2 regions of the Brevibacillus sp. FW306-2-1A-C05A genome follow, and region 2 is predicted to be linked to the other one. Evidence: riboswitches for the same ligand, from Rfam matches in the RefSeq annotation. Region 2 holds a riboswitch; the other holds the start of a gene.
The links. Region 2 has a riboswitch for thiamine pyrophosphate ahead of thiS (sulfur carrier protein ThiS). Riboswitches for the same ligand answer to the same signal wherever they lie in the genome.
Positions count from the first base shown of each region.

Region 1: it holds a riboswitch for thiamine pyrophosphate, as region 2 does, so the genes downstream of both, thiC (phosphomethylpyrimidine synthase ThiC) here and thiS (sulfur carrier protein ThiS) in region 2, are expected to answer to the same signal.

Region 1 is NZ_JBYSWV010000001.1:240,025-247,475, forward strand. It holds gene coaD (pantetheine-phosphate adenylyltransferase) at 1-122, opposite strand, end outside; gene rsmD (16S rRNA (guanine(966)-N(2))-methyltransferase RsmD) at 152-718, opposite strand; gene AC3WJN_RS01270 (hypothetical protein) at 1,120-1,263, shown strand; gene ku (non-homologous end joining protein Ku) at 1,508-2,476, shown strand; gene AC3WJN_RS01280 (cation diffusion facilitator family transporter) at 2,618-3,499, opposite strand; TPP riboswitch at 3,753-3,863, shown strand; gene thiC (phosphomethylpyrimidine synthase ThiC) at 4,015-5,766, shown strand; gene AC3WJN_RS01290 (hypothetical protein) at 5,788-5,958, shown strand; gene AC3WJN_RS01295 (DUF1904 family protein) at 6,105-6,434, opposite strand; gene AC3WJN_RS01300 (ATP-dependent DNA ligase) at 6,919-7,451, shown strand, end outside.
Region 2 is NZ_JBYSWV010000019.1:39,433-46,883, reverse strand. It holds gene AC3WJN_RS13470 (alanyl-tRNA editing protein) at 64-1,275, shown strand; gene kapB (kinase-associated lipoprotein KapB) at 1,347-1,730, shown strand; TPP riboswitch at 1,772-1,882, shown strand; gene thiS (sulfur carrier protein ThiS) at 2,093-2,296, shown strand; gene AC3WJN_RS13455 (thiazole synthase) at 2,302-3,072, shown strand; gene AC3WJN_RS13450 (acetylornithine deacetylase) at 3,065-4,360, shown strand; gene tenA (thiaminase II) at 4,369-5,049, shown strand; gene AC3WJN_RS13440 (ABC transporter ATP-binding protein) at 5,034-5,813, shown strand; gene AC3WJN_RS13435 (ABC transporter permease) at 5,813-6,574, shown strand; gene AC3WJN_RS13430 (ABC transporter substrate-binding protein) at 6,596-7,451, shown strand, end outside.

The sequences.
Region 1 (7,451 bases), on a different contig from region 2:
TTTTTGGAATTAATCAAAACGGCTACGATTACTTTGTCAAACACCTTGGCCCCCCGACTGATAATATCGAGATGTCCGTAGGTCACAGGGTCAAAGCTTCCCGAGCAAACGGCGATCGCCATTTTGTTTCCTCCTTTTCGTGTGCTGGTGCTTACGCTTCCTTTTGCGGATCGTAATAATACAAGGTGACAGCCGTATCGCCGTAGGTCGCTTGCCGATCCTTGACGCAATCGCCGATCGCATCGGGAAAAGCGTCTTTGCTGTCGTGCTCCGCCACGATCCAGGCGCCTTCTGCGAGCAGGCCGAGCGCTTGCAGTTGCTCGATCTCTTCCACGATTCGTTGCTTCGCGTACGGAGGGTCGAGAAAAACGAGCTCGAACGGCTGGGCGCGCTTGGCCAACTGCCGGATCGCCCGCTCCGCATCCATGCGGTAAAGCTCGGCGTACTCGTCCAGTCGGCAGGCGCTGACATTTTGCTTGACGACGGCGAACGCTTTTGCATCCCGCTCAACAAAGACAGCCTTGTCCGCTCCCCGGCTCAGCGCCTCGATGCCCAGGCTACCTGTTCCGGCGTACAAATCCAATGCCCAGCCCCCGTCAAAATACGGGCCGATCATGTTAAAAATCGATTCCTTAACCTTGTCGGTCGTCGGCCGCGTCCCGCTACCTGGGACGGCGGCCAGTTTTCTACCTCTGTGTTCTCCCGCGATGACGCGCATAATGATTTCACCTGTTCAAAGAAGTTATAAGGGATAAAAGCTGATATCATACTATCACAACTGCCTACCCCCGTAAAATTGGCAACTGGAAAATTTATGGCGGATTGCGCGTATAGAATGCACAAAGATTGGAAAACATGATGGATAGCGACGCAACGGTGTCGCTGACAACCGCGGAGAAGACTTACGTTTCCCCATAAGCTCTTCCTCCGGTTTCTCCTCTCCCATAATTGAAAGGCAGTTCACTTTGGCGCACGGCGTGTCTGATAGGAGCATTCCGTGCCGACGCTCCCCGCGCGGGAGGAGTTGAACCGCTGCCCCATCGTCTTTTGGCGAGGGGGTATTTTTTTGCCCGCTGGGGGAGCATACTACTTTCACCTATTCCAAAAGGGGGAATCGACATGGCAGAAAAACAACCGTCCGCGCAAAAGCTGAAAGCGTCCAAGGCCCAGTCCATTGCCGACCGTACCGGAACAGGCGTCGAGCAAGCGCGGGAAATGCAGTCGCGCGCGGACCAGTCCGACATTATCAAGCACGGCCAATAACGCGAACACAAGCTAAAAAAGCCAGTCGCTACATCTGAACTGCACCCGATTGTTAGATACACCTAACAGTTGGAGGTGCAGTTTTTTTGTCTACGTTTACAGTTCTTCGCTATTTCCATGCCGGCTGGCGACGATGACAATGTTTCCCCGCCTGCATTTCCCTTGCGGCATCCGCTTGTCGGCTACAAACAATAAACAAAAACAGTCGCAGCCACGCAAAAACAGTCCGTACTGGAGGAATCATATGCACACCGTCTGGAAAGGCTCAATCAGCTTCGGCCTGGTCAATATACCCGTCCGCATGTTTACGGCAACAGAGGAACGGGACATTCGCTTTCGCCAACTGCACAAGGAATGCAACACCCCGATCAAATACGCCAAAATGTGCCCGCATTGCCAGCGGGAAGTGGAACCGAGCGAAATCGTCCGCGGGTACGAGTACGAAAAAGGCCATTTTGTCATGATTAACGACGAAGACCTGGAGGCGATCACGCCCGAGACGCGCCGCGCCATTGAAATTCTCGACTTCGTGGACTTGTCGGAGATCGACCCGGTTTACTTTGACAAAAGCTACTTCCTGTCTCCGCAAGATACGGGAGAAAAGGCGTATGCGCTGCTGCGCGCCGCCATGGAGCAGACCGGAAAGATCGCCGTCGCCCAGGTGACGATGCGCAATCGGCAAAGTCTCGCCGTCATTCGGCTGTACGAGCATTGCATCATGCTGGAAACGATTTTTTACCCGGACGAGGTGCGCCCGGTCAGTCAAGTGCCCGCCTTGCCGGAGGCTACTGTCCCGCTCGCGGAAAACGAACTGAAAATGGCGACAGAGCTGATCGGCAACATGACCGTTCCGTTCGATCCCGCCAAGTACACCGACGAATACCGCGTCGAGTTGCAAAAAATGATCGAGAAAAAGCTGGAGGGCCAGGAGATCGCCACCGCTCCGACGGTTGCGCGCACGAATGTGATCGACCTGATGCAAGCTTTGAAGGAAAGCCTGGCCTCGACAGCAGGCACTACGGGCAGTCCCGTGAAGCTTGCGCCGGAGCCTGCCCCGGCAGCCGCGAAGCCGAAAGCAGGGCGCAAACGGGCCGCTTCTGCGGAGAAAGCGGACAAGACAGCCTCCCCTGCCAAAGAAGCGGTGGGGAAATCGAGTCCCGGTCCGACCTCGACAACGAAAACGCTTCGCCGCAAAAAAGCCACTCCTGTGTAAAGCGGCGTTGGAACAGTTGGTGGTGCGGTGCGAAGCCATAAGCAGAACACTTGGCTTGCGCGCAGCCATTGGCGACGCCTTAGCCTTACCGGATAACGTCTGCGCAAAAAAACCTGCCCCATTTGCGGACAGGTTTTTTGCTTATCTTTTTGCGAGCTGTTGTTCCGGTTCGATATGAATGTGAACCGTATTGATTTTGTGCACACGTTTCATCCGTTCTTCGATATTTTCGGTGATGGTGTGGCTTTCTACTACGTTCAACTGCGGATCGACGTGGATCACGACGTCAACGAGCACGCTGCTGCCGTGATAACGCGCCTTGATGTCCTTGATCGCTTTCACCCCGGAAATGGAGAAGATCGTCTCCTTCAGCTCCTCCAGTTGCCCCTCATCGAAGCCATCTGTTAAGCGATGCGTCGCCTCCCGGAAAATATCCCACGCCGTCTTCAGAATAATCACCCCGACCACGAGCGCTGCCAGCGGGTCGAGCCAATGCAGTTGGAACTGCGCGCCCGCCACTCCGACAAACGTCCCGATGCTGACGAAGGCATCCGAGCGGTTGTCGGCAGCGGCCGCGAGCAACGCCTGGCTGTTCGTTTTCACGGCGAGTTGGTGATTGTACCGATAGACCCCGAGCATGATGACCGCAGTCGCCAGCGCCGTCCAGCCTGCCAACAAGTCGGGAGCAGTGTGGTTTGTATCAAACAGCGTCGGAATCGCTCCGGTAATGACCTCCAGCCCGACAAACAGCATGATGAACGACGCGACCAGGGCAGAGATCGTCTCCGCGCGAAAATGGCCGTACGGATGGTCGCGATCCGGCGGCTTGCGGGCAATGCGCAGCCCGATCAGCACGGCAATCGACGCCACCACGTCCGTCGAGTTGTTCAGCCCGTCCGCCATTAACGCTGCCGAGCCTGTCAGCACCGCAACCCCTATTTTTAACGCCGAGCAGAAAATATAGGCGATAATGCTGACCCACGCGCCCCGCTCTCCTTGCTTCAGATCCGAATATACATCCACACTCCATCACCTCAAAAAATCTCAATCGCCCTATTCGCCCAAAGCCTTAGAACAGAACGTATAAAAGCAGTTTCTCGTTTTTTCGAATTTCATCGTACCAGACGCAATTCGTGTGGGTCTACAGAAACAGTTTTAGTCCGATTCATGAGTATAGAGGGGGGGAAAATGTGTTGCCCTGTGGCAATTTTTGTTGGAAACTTTTTCTTGCCAAGCACGGCTGTTCTCCGGTATCCTAATCTTGCAACGACAACCAAAAACAAGCACGGGAGCTTGGAAATCACCAGGCTGAGAGGATGGTACTGTGCCATCGACCGTTGAACCTGAACTGGGTAATGCCAGCGGAGGAATGTCCATATGACAGATTAGCGACGCGTATCTTTTTTTCGGATACCCGTCTCTTCTCTACTCTCGCGTCTGGCGTCGCATGTTCCCATGCGGCGTTTTTTCGCGACGGGCCTCTTTCGCCTCCCTACAAGGTTCGCGCTTTCGTGCAACCAAGCCAAGGAGGTTTTTTTATGTCATCCATTTCATCTTTTCCCGGAAGCCGCAAAGTATACGAGGTAGGCAGCCGCCCCGACATTCGCGTGCCGATGCGCGAAATTGCGCTATCGCCTACCGAGGGGCTGTACGGCACCACGCCAAACCCGCCGTTGCGCGTGTACGACACAAGCGGCGAATACACGGCCGAAGGTTATGTCGCCGACATCAACAAAGGGCTGCCGCTCGTGCGCCAGCGCTGGATCGAGGAGCGCGACGATACGGAGAGCTATGCCGGCCGCGAGCCAAAGCCTGTGGACGACGGAATCCGCAACGCCGACAGCGCAGGGAAGATGCCCGCTTTCCCGCGCGAAGGCTATCAGCCGAGACGGGCGAAGCCAGGCAAGACGGTCACCCAGCTTCACTACGCCCGCCGTCACATCATCACGCCGGAGATGGAGTACATCGCCATCCGCGAAGGCGTCACGCCGGAGTTCGTCCGGGCTGAGGTGGCGGCAGGCCGCGCGATCATTCCCGCCAATATCAATCATCCGGAAGCGGAGCCGATGATTATCGGCCGGAATTTTCACGTCAAGGTCAACGCCAACATCGGCACTTCTGCCGTCAGCTCCTCAATGGAAGAAGAAGTCGAAAAAATGATCTGGTCGGTGCGCTGGGGCGCGGACACGATCATGGACTTGTCGACCGGAAAGCACATCCACACGACGCGCGAGTGGATCATCCGCAACAGCCCGGTGCCTGTCGGAACCGTACCGATTTACCAGGCGCTTGAAAAAGTGAACGGCAAAGCGGAGGATTTGACCTGGGAAGTCTACCGGGACACGCTGATTGAACAGGCAGAGCAAGGCGTCGATTATTTCACCATTCACGCCGGCGTCCTGCTCCGCTACATTCCGCTGACCGCGAAGCGCGTGACCGGAATCGTCTCGCGCGGCGGCTCCATTCTGGCTGCGTGGTGTCTCGCCCATCACGAGGAAAACTTTTTGTACACGCATTTCGAAGAGATTTGCGAGATTCTCAAGGCGTATGACATCAGCGTGTCGCTTGGAGACGGCTTGCGCCCCGGCTCGATTGCAGATGCGAATGACGAGGCCCAGTTTGCCGAACTAGAGACACTCGGCGAGCTGACGAAAATCGCCTGGAAGCACGACGTGCAGGTGATGATTGAAGGACCCGGCCACGTCCCGATGCACCTCATTCGCGAAAACATGGACAAACAACTAGCGATTTGCCACGAGGCGCCTTTTTATACGCTCGGGCCGTTGACGACAGACATCGCGCCCGGCTACGACCACATCACCTCGGCGATCGGTGCCGCGATGATCGGCTGGTTTGGCACCGCGATGCTCTGCTACGTCACGCCCAAGGAGCATCTCGGCCTGCCGAACAAGGAAGACGTGCGCAACGGTCTCATCGCCTATAAAATCGCCGCTCATGCAGCGGATTTGGCCAAAGGCCACCCGCGAGCAAAACAGCGCGACGACGCTTTGTCCAAAGCCCGCTTCGAGTTTCGCTGGAACGACCAGTTCAACCTGTCGCTCGACCCCGAGCGCGCCCGCGAATACCACGATGAGACGCTGCCTGCCGAAGCAGCGAAGTCCGCGCATTTTTGCTCGATGTGCGGCCCGAAATTTTGCAGCATGAAAATCTCGCACGACATCCGCCACCAGGCCCAGGAGCAGGAGCGGATCGAGCCTGCCGCCATCGCAGCGGGCCTGCAAGAAAAAGCCCGCGAATTTCGCGAGCAAGGAAGTCAACTGTACAAATAAGCGCCCGGAGGTGGCAGACGATTGAATGATGTGTTGCAATTGCGAAAAGAGATCGCGCGCCTGGAGGTTGACCTTGAACGTCTGAAGCGCCAACTGGCCCATTTGCAAAAAACGTGCGCGCATGAGTTCGTCGAGACCCCCCTCGCCCGCACCTGCGCCAAATGCTTGCAAACGGAAAGCCTCTATTATTAGACAGCTTCCCTGCCACACCTAGGAAAGTTGGCTGCGCCAATGGCTCGGCCCCAGCCTTAATTGCCCCTTGTACTGGATAAGCAGCTTATGCACAAAAAAGACCGCCATCCTCGACAGTGGGATGGCGGTCTTTTCACCTGCTCGCTTCAGCCTGAGACTTTGACTTGCAAAGGAAGCCCTTCCTTATAATACAGCTCGGGCGACAGCAGGATAAAGAAAATATGGACGTTCTGGAAACCTTGCTTTTGCAAAATCCGGTTCATCGTGCTGGCGATCTGGTCGTGCTGCTTTTGCTCCCGGGGAAACATCATGATTTCAAGCGACAACGGACTGTTCGTCAACTGCTCGACCAGAAGCAGCTCCAGCTTGACTTTTTCCTGGCTCACTTCCGCGATGCGGGCAAACTCTTCTATAATAAGGGGCGATACCAATTGCAGCTTTTCTTTTTCAAAGCCTTTAAAGCGAAGAAACGGCAAGTCAATTCCTTCTTTCCGGAACAGGCGGCCAGCAACAGCAACGCACGCCGAAGCTGTTCCCAAAATCATTACCTCAGTAATTATAAACTACAGTCTATTTCTGGATCAACGAAAAAAGAATGAAGAAAAGTGAAGGCGAGCAACTTGGTTGCCCCTATACTTACTAAGAATCTTATCCATTCTTCTCTGTACAAAAAAGGACTATATCCAGAAATGACTTTCTCCTTGCGCACTTGTGGTGGACGTACCACGATAGGAGGTCAAAAGTCTGTCAGATATAGCCCATCCATACTGTTTCCAACGCGTTTCAAATCATGCATGATGTTTCGTGAACTGCTTCCTAGTATAACGCAAATACAATACTTAATCAATAAAGAAGTTTCTTAAAATTCAATCAAAACTCTCTGTCCTGACCCGTGCATAGACGATCGCGAATGGTGACACCGTACAAATGGCAGACACCAAGCACATACGGGAGGCTACCATGAAGCTAACGCCGATTATTCCTTTCGAGCCGACGACGACGGATGACATCGCGGATGGCCCCGACTGGATTGCGCAAGTCAAATGGGATGGGATCAGGCTGTTGACGTACTACGACGGCAACTCGGTCAAGCTGTACAATCGCAAGGCTAACGAGCGGACTTTGCACTACCCGGAAATCGCCGCAATCTCCGACTACTGCCGGGCGCAGTCCGTCATTCTCGACGGCGAGGTCGTTGCACTTGGTGCAGATGGCAAGCCTTCTTTTTACGAGGTCATGCGCAGGGACGGTCTGCGACGGATGGAAAAAATCGCAGCCGTAAAGCGTCAGGTCCCCATCTTCTACATGATTTTTGACGTCCTGTACGCAGACGGCGAATGGGTCACGGCCTGTCCGCTGGCAGAGCGCCAGCGCCTGTTGCAAAAGCTCATCTCCCCGACGCCCACGGTGCAGCTCGTCGACAATTTTACGAGTGGCCGGGAGTTGTTTCAGACGATCGAGCAGCAAGGGATGGAAGGCGTCATCATCAAAGA
Region 2 (7,451 bases):
GGAGAAAATGGCCGGAATGGAAAAAGCGCAAATGGCTTTCCGCTCCGGCGGCAAGGAGCAAAGATGGAAGACAGAATCTATTATCAAGATGCGTATGCGACAACGTTTTCGGCGCGCGTACTGCGGCAGGGTACGGAAGAGGATGGAACGCCGTACGCTGTGCTGAGCCAGACGGCGTTTTACCCGACGGGAGGCGGACAGCCCGGGGATGTGGGCACGCTCAGAGAATGTCGGGTCATCGACGTGGAAGAAGTAGCGGGCGAGGTGCGTCATCGGCTGGAAGCTCCGCTGCCGGAGGACTGCGCGGAAGTGGTCGGGCAGATCGATTGGGACCGCCGCTTCGATCACATGCAGCAGCATGCCGGACAGCACATTTTGTCCGCCGCGTTTCTGGAAGTCGCGCGGGCGGAGACGGTCGCGTTTCATTTGGGAAAAGAACGCGTGACGATCGACGTGCGCCTGGATGAGCTGACAGCGGATTTGTGGGAAGCAGTCGAGCAGCGGGCCAACCAGGTCGTGCTGGAAAACCATCCGATCATCGCCCGGTTTGTCGACGACGAGGAGCTGGCTACGTTGCCGCTGAAAAAACAGCCGACGGTCACGGAAAATGTCCGCGTCGTCATCATCCCCGAGTACGACTACAATCCGTGCGGCGGCACACATCCTGCGCGCACGGGCGAAGTGGGCATGATTAAAATTCTCGGCTGGGAGCGCCATCGCGGAAACATCCGGCTGGAGTTCATCTGCGGCTTGCGGGCTTTGCGGGATTACACGCGCAAGCAGGCGGCTGTGCGCGAGCTGGCGAAGCGGTTTGCGACCAGCGAGGCGGAGCTGATCGCGCAGGCAGAGCGCGTGCTGGCCGAACGGGACAGTTTGAAAGCAAGGCTCGCCGACGCCGAAAAGCAACTGCTGGAAGGCGAAGTCCGAAAGCAGCTTGGCGTGGCAGAGCAAGTGGGAACTGTGCGTGTCATCGCGCAAGTTTTCCCGGACAAAACGATCCAGCAACTGCAGCAGTACGCCCAGCTCGCAGTCGCGGAGGCGCCGGACGTCGTATGCTTGCTGGCCGCAGCGACTGACGAGAAGACCCAGCTTGTGTTTGCGCGGGGGCAGGACGTGAACGTCGCCGTCAACCAGCTTATCAAGGAGACGCTGCCGTTGATTGCCGGAAAAGGCGGCGGCAATCCGGCGATGGCGCAGGGCGGCGGTCAACCAGCGCCTGCTGCGGACGAAGTGTTGGCGCACGCCCGCAAGCTGCTTGCCCAGTCGCTGGCCTGACGGACTAGCTGTGGGCAAGGCCGTTCACGCCTGGCCCCTACCATGATGGATGATGCGAGGAGGAAACGACGATGTTTTGGAACCCCGGCGATAAAGTTCGCGTGACGCAGCGGACAGGAGAATATATCGCGGAAGTGCTGGAAATTCACGATACGAAGCTGTTGGTCAAGGTGCTTGCGGTGACGAAATACCCGCAGCAGGGCGACCTGCATACGTCCTACGAGGTGGATGTGCCGCTGTTCCACCAGCGCCCAGCGCTCTCCTACCAGGAAAAATTCATGACCCCGGCCGCATCCGTCATCCGCTACAACGGCGAAGTGCCGGACTACAAGGAGTCCGTGCGCAAAGCGATGGAGCGGGAAATGGAGAAGCTGAAAAAAATGGCGGCCTGGTCCGAGCGCTGCCTGGTTGAACTGGAAGCGATGTACAAGGAAACCTTTACAAACACGAAATAGAATGGTACTGTAATACTCGAACGTACGACAATTTCATAGGTTTACTACCAAACGGGGGCCGAGCATCGTCGGCTGAGATTGTAACGAGCGTGTTACTGACCGTTGAACCTGACCTGGGTCATGCCAGCGGAGGAAGAGGTATATGAATCGATTTCACGGTGCGGCAGTTGCGGCGTATTTGCCGGAATGCTGCTACCAGATGATGAGATCAACTCAACCATCCCACGGCGGATGGTTTTTTTCTTCCATCTGTCCGATGGGATACATATACGGCTTCCACCGTTTGACTGGGGTGACTTCCGGCAAGCGAGGGAGGCCGTTTTTTCGTCCCTCGACAGGTGCCATCAAGAAGGAGGAATACAATGGTTGTTGTGCTGAACGGAAAAACAGCAGAGCTGTCGGCTGAGATCAACACAGTCCGCGCCTTGCTCGCTTCGTATTCCCTGCAAGAGAAGATTGTCGTCGTGGAGCGCAACGGAGAGATCATCGACCGCTCCCGGTATGAACAAACGCCGATTGCAGACGGAGACCGCATCGAAATCGTTCATTTTGTCGGAGGAGGATGACCAGCATGGATACATGGAAAATTGGCCCTTACGAGTTTCGCTCCCGCCTCTTGCTCGGGACCGGAAAATTCGCAGATTTGGAAACGCAAGGAAAAGCAGTCGAGGTGTCGGAAGCAGAAATTTTGACGTTTGCGATTCGCCGGCTCAATTTGGAAAATCCGCAAGAGCCGAACTTTTTGGAACAGCTCGACCTGAAAAAATTCACCCTGCTGCCGAACACAGCGGGAGCCTATACGGCAGAGGAAGCGGTGCGTATCGCCCGTCTGGCGAAAGCATCCGGCTTGTGCGATATGATTAAGGTGGAGGTCATCGGCGACCCGAAAACGCTGCTGCCTGACCCGATTGGCACGCTGGAAGCGTCGAAAATACTGGTCGAAGAAGGCTTCATCGTGCTGACCTACACCAACGACGATCCGATTCTCGCCAAGCGTTTGCAGGAAGTGGGCGTGCATGCCGTCATGCCGGGCGCGTCCCCGATTGGCTCCGGACAAGGCATCGTGAACGAAAACAACCTCCGCTTCATCATCGAGGACGCCAAAGTGCCGATTATCGTGGACGCGGGCATCGGTTCGCCAGCCGATTGCGCGAAAGCGATGGAGCTGGGCGCGGACGGCGTGCTGCTGAATACGGCAGTCGCGCTCGCGGACAATCCGGTGCTGATGGCCGAAGCGATGAAGCTCGGCGTGGAAGCGGGGCGCAAAGGCTTCCTCGCGGGACGGATTGCGAAAAAGCGCTACGCGTCGGCGAGCAGTCCGACCGAAGGGATGATTGAGTAGCGTGAACCGACTGACAGAAGCGGTAGAATCGATTGCCAGGCGCAAAGAAGAGTTGTTTGCTCTCTTGGCAGAGCTCGTTTCCCATCCGACTGTAAGTCCGCCAGCGCGAAACAGCGACGCGGCGCAAACGGTACTCGCCCATCGGCTCGCGGCCATCGGCTTTGAGGTCGACCGCTGGACCGTCTACCCCGGCGACGACAACGTCGTCGGCCGACTGCCGGGCAGCGCTTCTGCCCAGGCGAACAGCTTGATTATCAACGGGCACATCGACGTCGCGGAAGTCGGCGACGATGCGAGTTGGACGTATCCGCCGTTTTCCTTGACGCGTGGCACAGACGGACGGCTGTACGGACGCGGTGTAGCAGACATGAAAGGTGGACTGGCTGCGAGCCTGTTCGCCATCCAGATGCTGCGCGAGCACGGCGTCGAGCTGGCAGGCGATTTGCTGTTCCAATCGGTAATCGGCGAGGAAGCGGGCGAAGCCGGGACGCTGGTCGCGCTCGAACGCGGCTACCAGGCGGACTACGCCATCGTCGTCGACACGAGCAACCTGCACATGCAAGGGCAGGGCGGCGTGATTACCGGCTGGATCACGATTGAGAGTCCGACGACCTTGCACGACGGGATGCGGGCGAGAACGATCCATGCCGGAGGCGGCGTGCGCGGCGCGTCTGCGATTGAAAAAATGGCGAAAATCATTACGGCGCTGCAGGAGCTGGAACGCGACTGGGCTGTGATGAAGGCGTACCCCGGCTTTGCGGCTGGCAGCAATACGATCAACCCTGCCGTGATCGAGGGAGGACGCCATGCTGCGTTTATTGCGGATCGCTGCGCGCTCTGGATTACGGTTCACTTTTATCCGAACGAATCATACGAACAGATCATTCGCGAGATCGAGGACCATGTCGGACGCGCAGCGGCGGCCGATTTGTGGCTGCGCGACCATCCTCCTGTGTTTCGCTGGGGCGGTCGCTCCATGATCGAGGAGCGCGGAGAAATTTTCCCGTCCCTGGAGCTGGACACGGAGCATCCGGCTTTGGCGCAGTTGCAAGCCGCCTATGAGAGCGAGCTGGGCGAGGCCCCTGTGGTGGACATGTCTCCTACCGTCACAGATGCGGGCTGGTTCGCGCACGCAGGCATTCCCGCCGTACTGTTCGGCCCGGGCGAGCTGAAGCACGCCCATGCCGTCGATGAGTCGATTGATCCTGACCAGCTTGTCCGGTTTGCCCAGATTATGGCCCGTTTTATCGCGAGCTGGTGCAACACGCCAAAGGAAGCGAAGGAGTGAAAAAAAGCATGGCAACCTTTACAGACCGTTTGTTACGCAGCGTCGCCCCGATCTGGGAGCGCGTTCACCAGCATCCATTTGTAACCGGCCTTGGTGACGGCACGTTGCCTGTAGAGTCGTTCAAATTTTACATGAAGCAAGACTACATCTACCTGATCGATTACGCCAAAATGTTCGCGCTCGCCAGCGTGAAGGCCTACGATCTGGAGACGAGCGCCCGGTTCGCCGCCCTGCAGGAATCGACGCTCAACATGGAGATGGAGCTGCACCGCCAGTATGCGGCGCGCTTCGGCATTTCCCGCGAGGAGCTGGAAGCGACCGAGCCGTCCTTTGTCATGCTGGGCTACACCAGCTACATGCTGCGAGTCGCGCACCAAGGCTCGCTGGCAGAGCTGGTCAGCGCGCTTTTACCGTGCACGTGGAGCTACTGGGAGATCGGCAAGCGGCTGGCGCAGGTAGAAGGGGCGCTGGACCACGAGCTGTACGGCGAGTGGGTGCGGATGTACAGCTCGGACGAGTTCGGACAGCTTGCGATCTGGCTGATCGACATCATGAACGAGCTGGCAGACGGGAAAAACGAGCAGGAGCTGGCGAGACTGGAAGAGTATTTCGTCAACACCTCCAAAATGGAGTACATGTTCTGGGATATGGCCTATAGAGAGGAAATGTGGCCGTGCGCGATCAACTAGCTTTCTCCAACGTCCGCTTTTCCTACACAGGCACGCCGATTCTCGAAGACTTTGATCTGCGAGTGAAAAAAGGCGAGTTCGTCAGCATGATCGGGCCAAGCGGGATCGGAAAAAGCACGTTGTTTCAGCTTATCGCGGGACTTTTGCAGCCCGAACAGGGAGAAATCCGGCTGGGCGAGGAACGGATGGAACAGCGGCTGGGGCAGGTAGGCTACATGCCCCAGCGCGATCTGCTCATGCCGTGGCGCACGATTGTGGAAAATGCCGCCTTGCCGCTGGAGATCAAAGGCGTGCCGAAAAAGGAAGCGCATGCGCGCGTCCGGCAAGAGCTGCCCCGGTACGGACTGCACGAGTGGGCAGACGCCTATCCTGCCCAGCTTTCCGGCGGCATGCGGCAGCGCGTCTCTTTTTTGCGGGCGCTCTTGTCCGGGACAGACCTGATGCTGCTCGACGAGCCGTTCAGCGCGCTCGATGGCATTACGCGGCTCGACATGCAGGAATGGCTGATGGAAAAATGGCAAGAGACAGGCAGTACGATGCTGATGATTACGCACGACATCGACGAGGCGATCTTGCTTGCTGACCGCGTGATCGTCCTGCTGGGCAAGCCGATTCGCCAGCCTGTGGAGCTGCACGTGTCGATTCCGCGGCCGCGAGCAGTGGGCAGCCGGAATCAGCCCGGCTTTCTGGCCTTGCGCGAACAAATCTGGGCCTTGCTGCGCACAGAGCAGTCCAGGTTGCAATCGCTGGGGAGGGAAGCGTGATGGGCAGAGGGATCTGGTTCGGCATTTCCATCGCGCTGTTTTTCGTCGCTTGGGAGGGTGTTTGCCGCCTGCTGGCCGTGCCGCCGTTCATCTTGCCGCCGCCGAGCGCAGTCGTGCTGGCGCTGTGGGAGCTGCGCGGCTCGCTTCTCGGGCTGCATTTGTGGGCGACCTTGAAGGAAGTGCTGCTCGGCCTGTCTGTCTCGATCGTGTTTGGCGTTTTGCTCGCTTTTGCGATGAATATGAGCCGAGTCGTCGAGCGACTGGTCTATCCGTATATCGTCATATCCCAAACGATTCCAATTATAGCATTATCCCCTGTTTTTATTTTGTGGTTCGGATACGATTTGTCCGGAAAAATCGCGGTGACGATCCTGTTTACCTTTTTCCCGATTGTCGTCAATACGTATGACGGACTGCGCTCTACCGACAAAGAAATGCTGCAGCTATTGAAAACGATGGGCGCTACCCGCTGGCAAATGTTCGCGAAGCTGCAACTGCCGTCGAGCTTGCCGCATTTTTTCAGCGGCTTGAAGGTGGCTGCGACATACAGTGTCGCGGGTGCAACGATCGGGGAATGGCTCGGCGCGAGCGAGGGACTTGGCTACTTCGGCAGACGGGCATCGGGCAATTTTCAGGCGCCTGCGCTGTTTGCCTCGGTCCTGCTGCTCTCCGTCCTCGGCATGCTGCTTTTCTGGCTCGTCGGGCGGATCGAGCGCCATCTGTCCCCGCACACAAAAGCGAAACACCCAACATCCAAGTAAGAAAAGTAGGGAGATCAAACTATGAAACCGATGAGTAATAAATGGACAAAAGCCATCCTGGCCCTGACGCTGGCTACCGGACTTGCTGCGTGCGGCAATCAGTCTGGCGCTGGCACGACCGCGCCGCAGACACCAGCTCCGGCTGAAAAAGCGGCGGAGCCTGCCGAGCTGACGATCGCGCTCGACTGGTATCCGAATGCGGTGCACTCTTTCCTGTACGCCGCAGAGGAGCAAGGCTTTTTCAAGGAAGAAAACCTCAAGGTCAACCTGCAAATGCCATCGGACAGCAACGATCCGCTGAAAATGGCGGCGGCAGGCAAAGTCGACCTGGCTATCAGCTACCAGCCGCAGCTCGTCCAGGCGCGCGCCGAAGGGATTCCGGTCGTGGCTGTCGCGGCACTCGTGCGCCATCCGCTCAACGTCATCATGACGCGCAAAGACGGCGACATCGACAGCCCGCAAAAGCTGGCAGGCAAAAATATCGGCTACCCGTCCATTCCGCTCGACGAATCGATCGTTCGCCAGGTGGTGAAGCATGCGGGCGCAGACGACTCCGGCCTGTCCTTTACCGACATCGGCTTTGACATCGTTCCGGCCTTGACTGCGAAAAAAGTAGACGCGGTAGTAGGCGGTTATATCAACCACGAACAGCTCATTCTGGAGAAAAACGGCATCCCGGTTCACGTCATCAAGCCGTCTGATTTTGGCGTGCCGGATTACTACGAGCTTGTGCTCGCGACCAGCGACGAGACGCTTGGCAAAAAGCAGCAGGCGGTCGAAGGCTTCCTGCGCGCGATTGCCAAAGGCCAAGACTACGTGAAAAACAACAAGGAAAAGGCGCTCGACTTGCTGCTCGCCAAGCAAGCCGCTGAGTTCC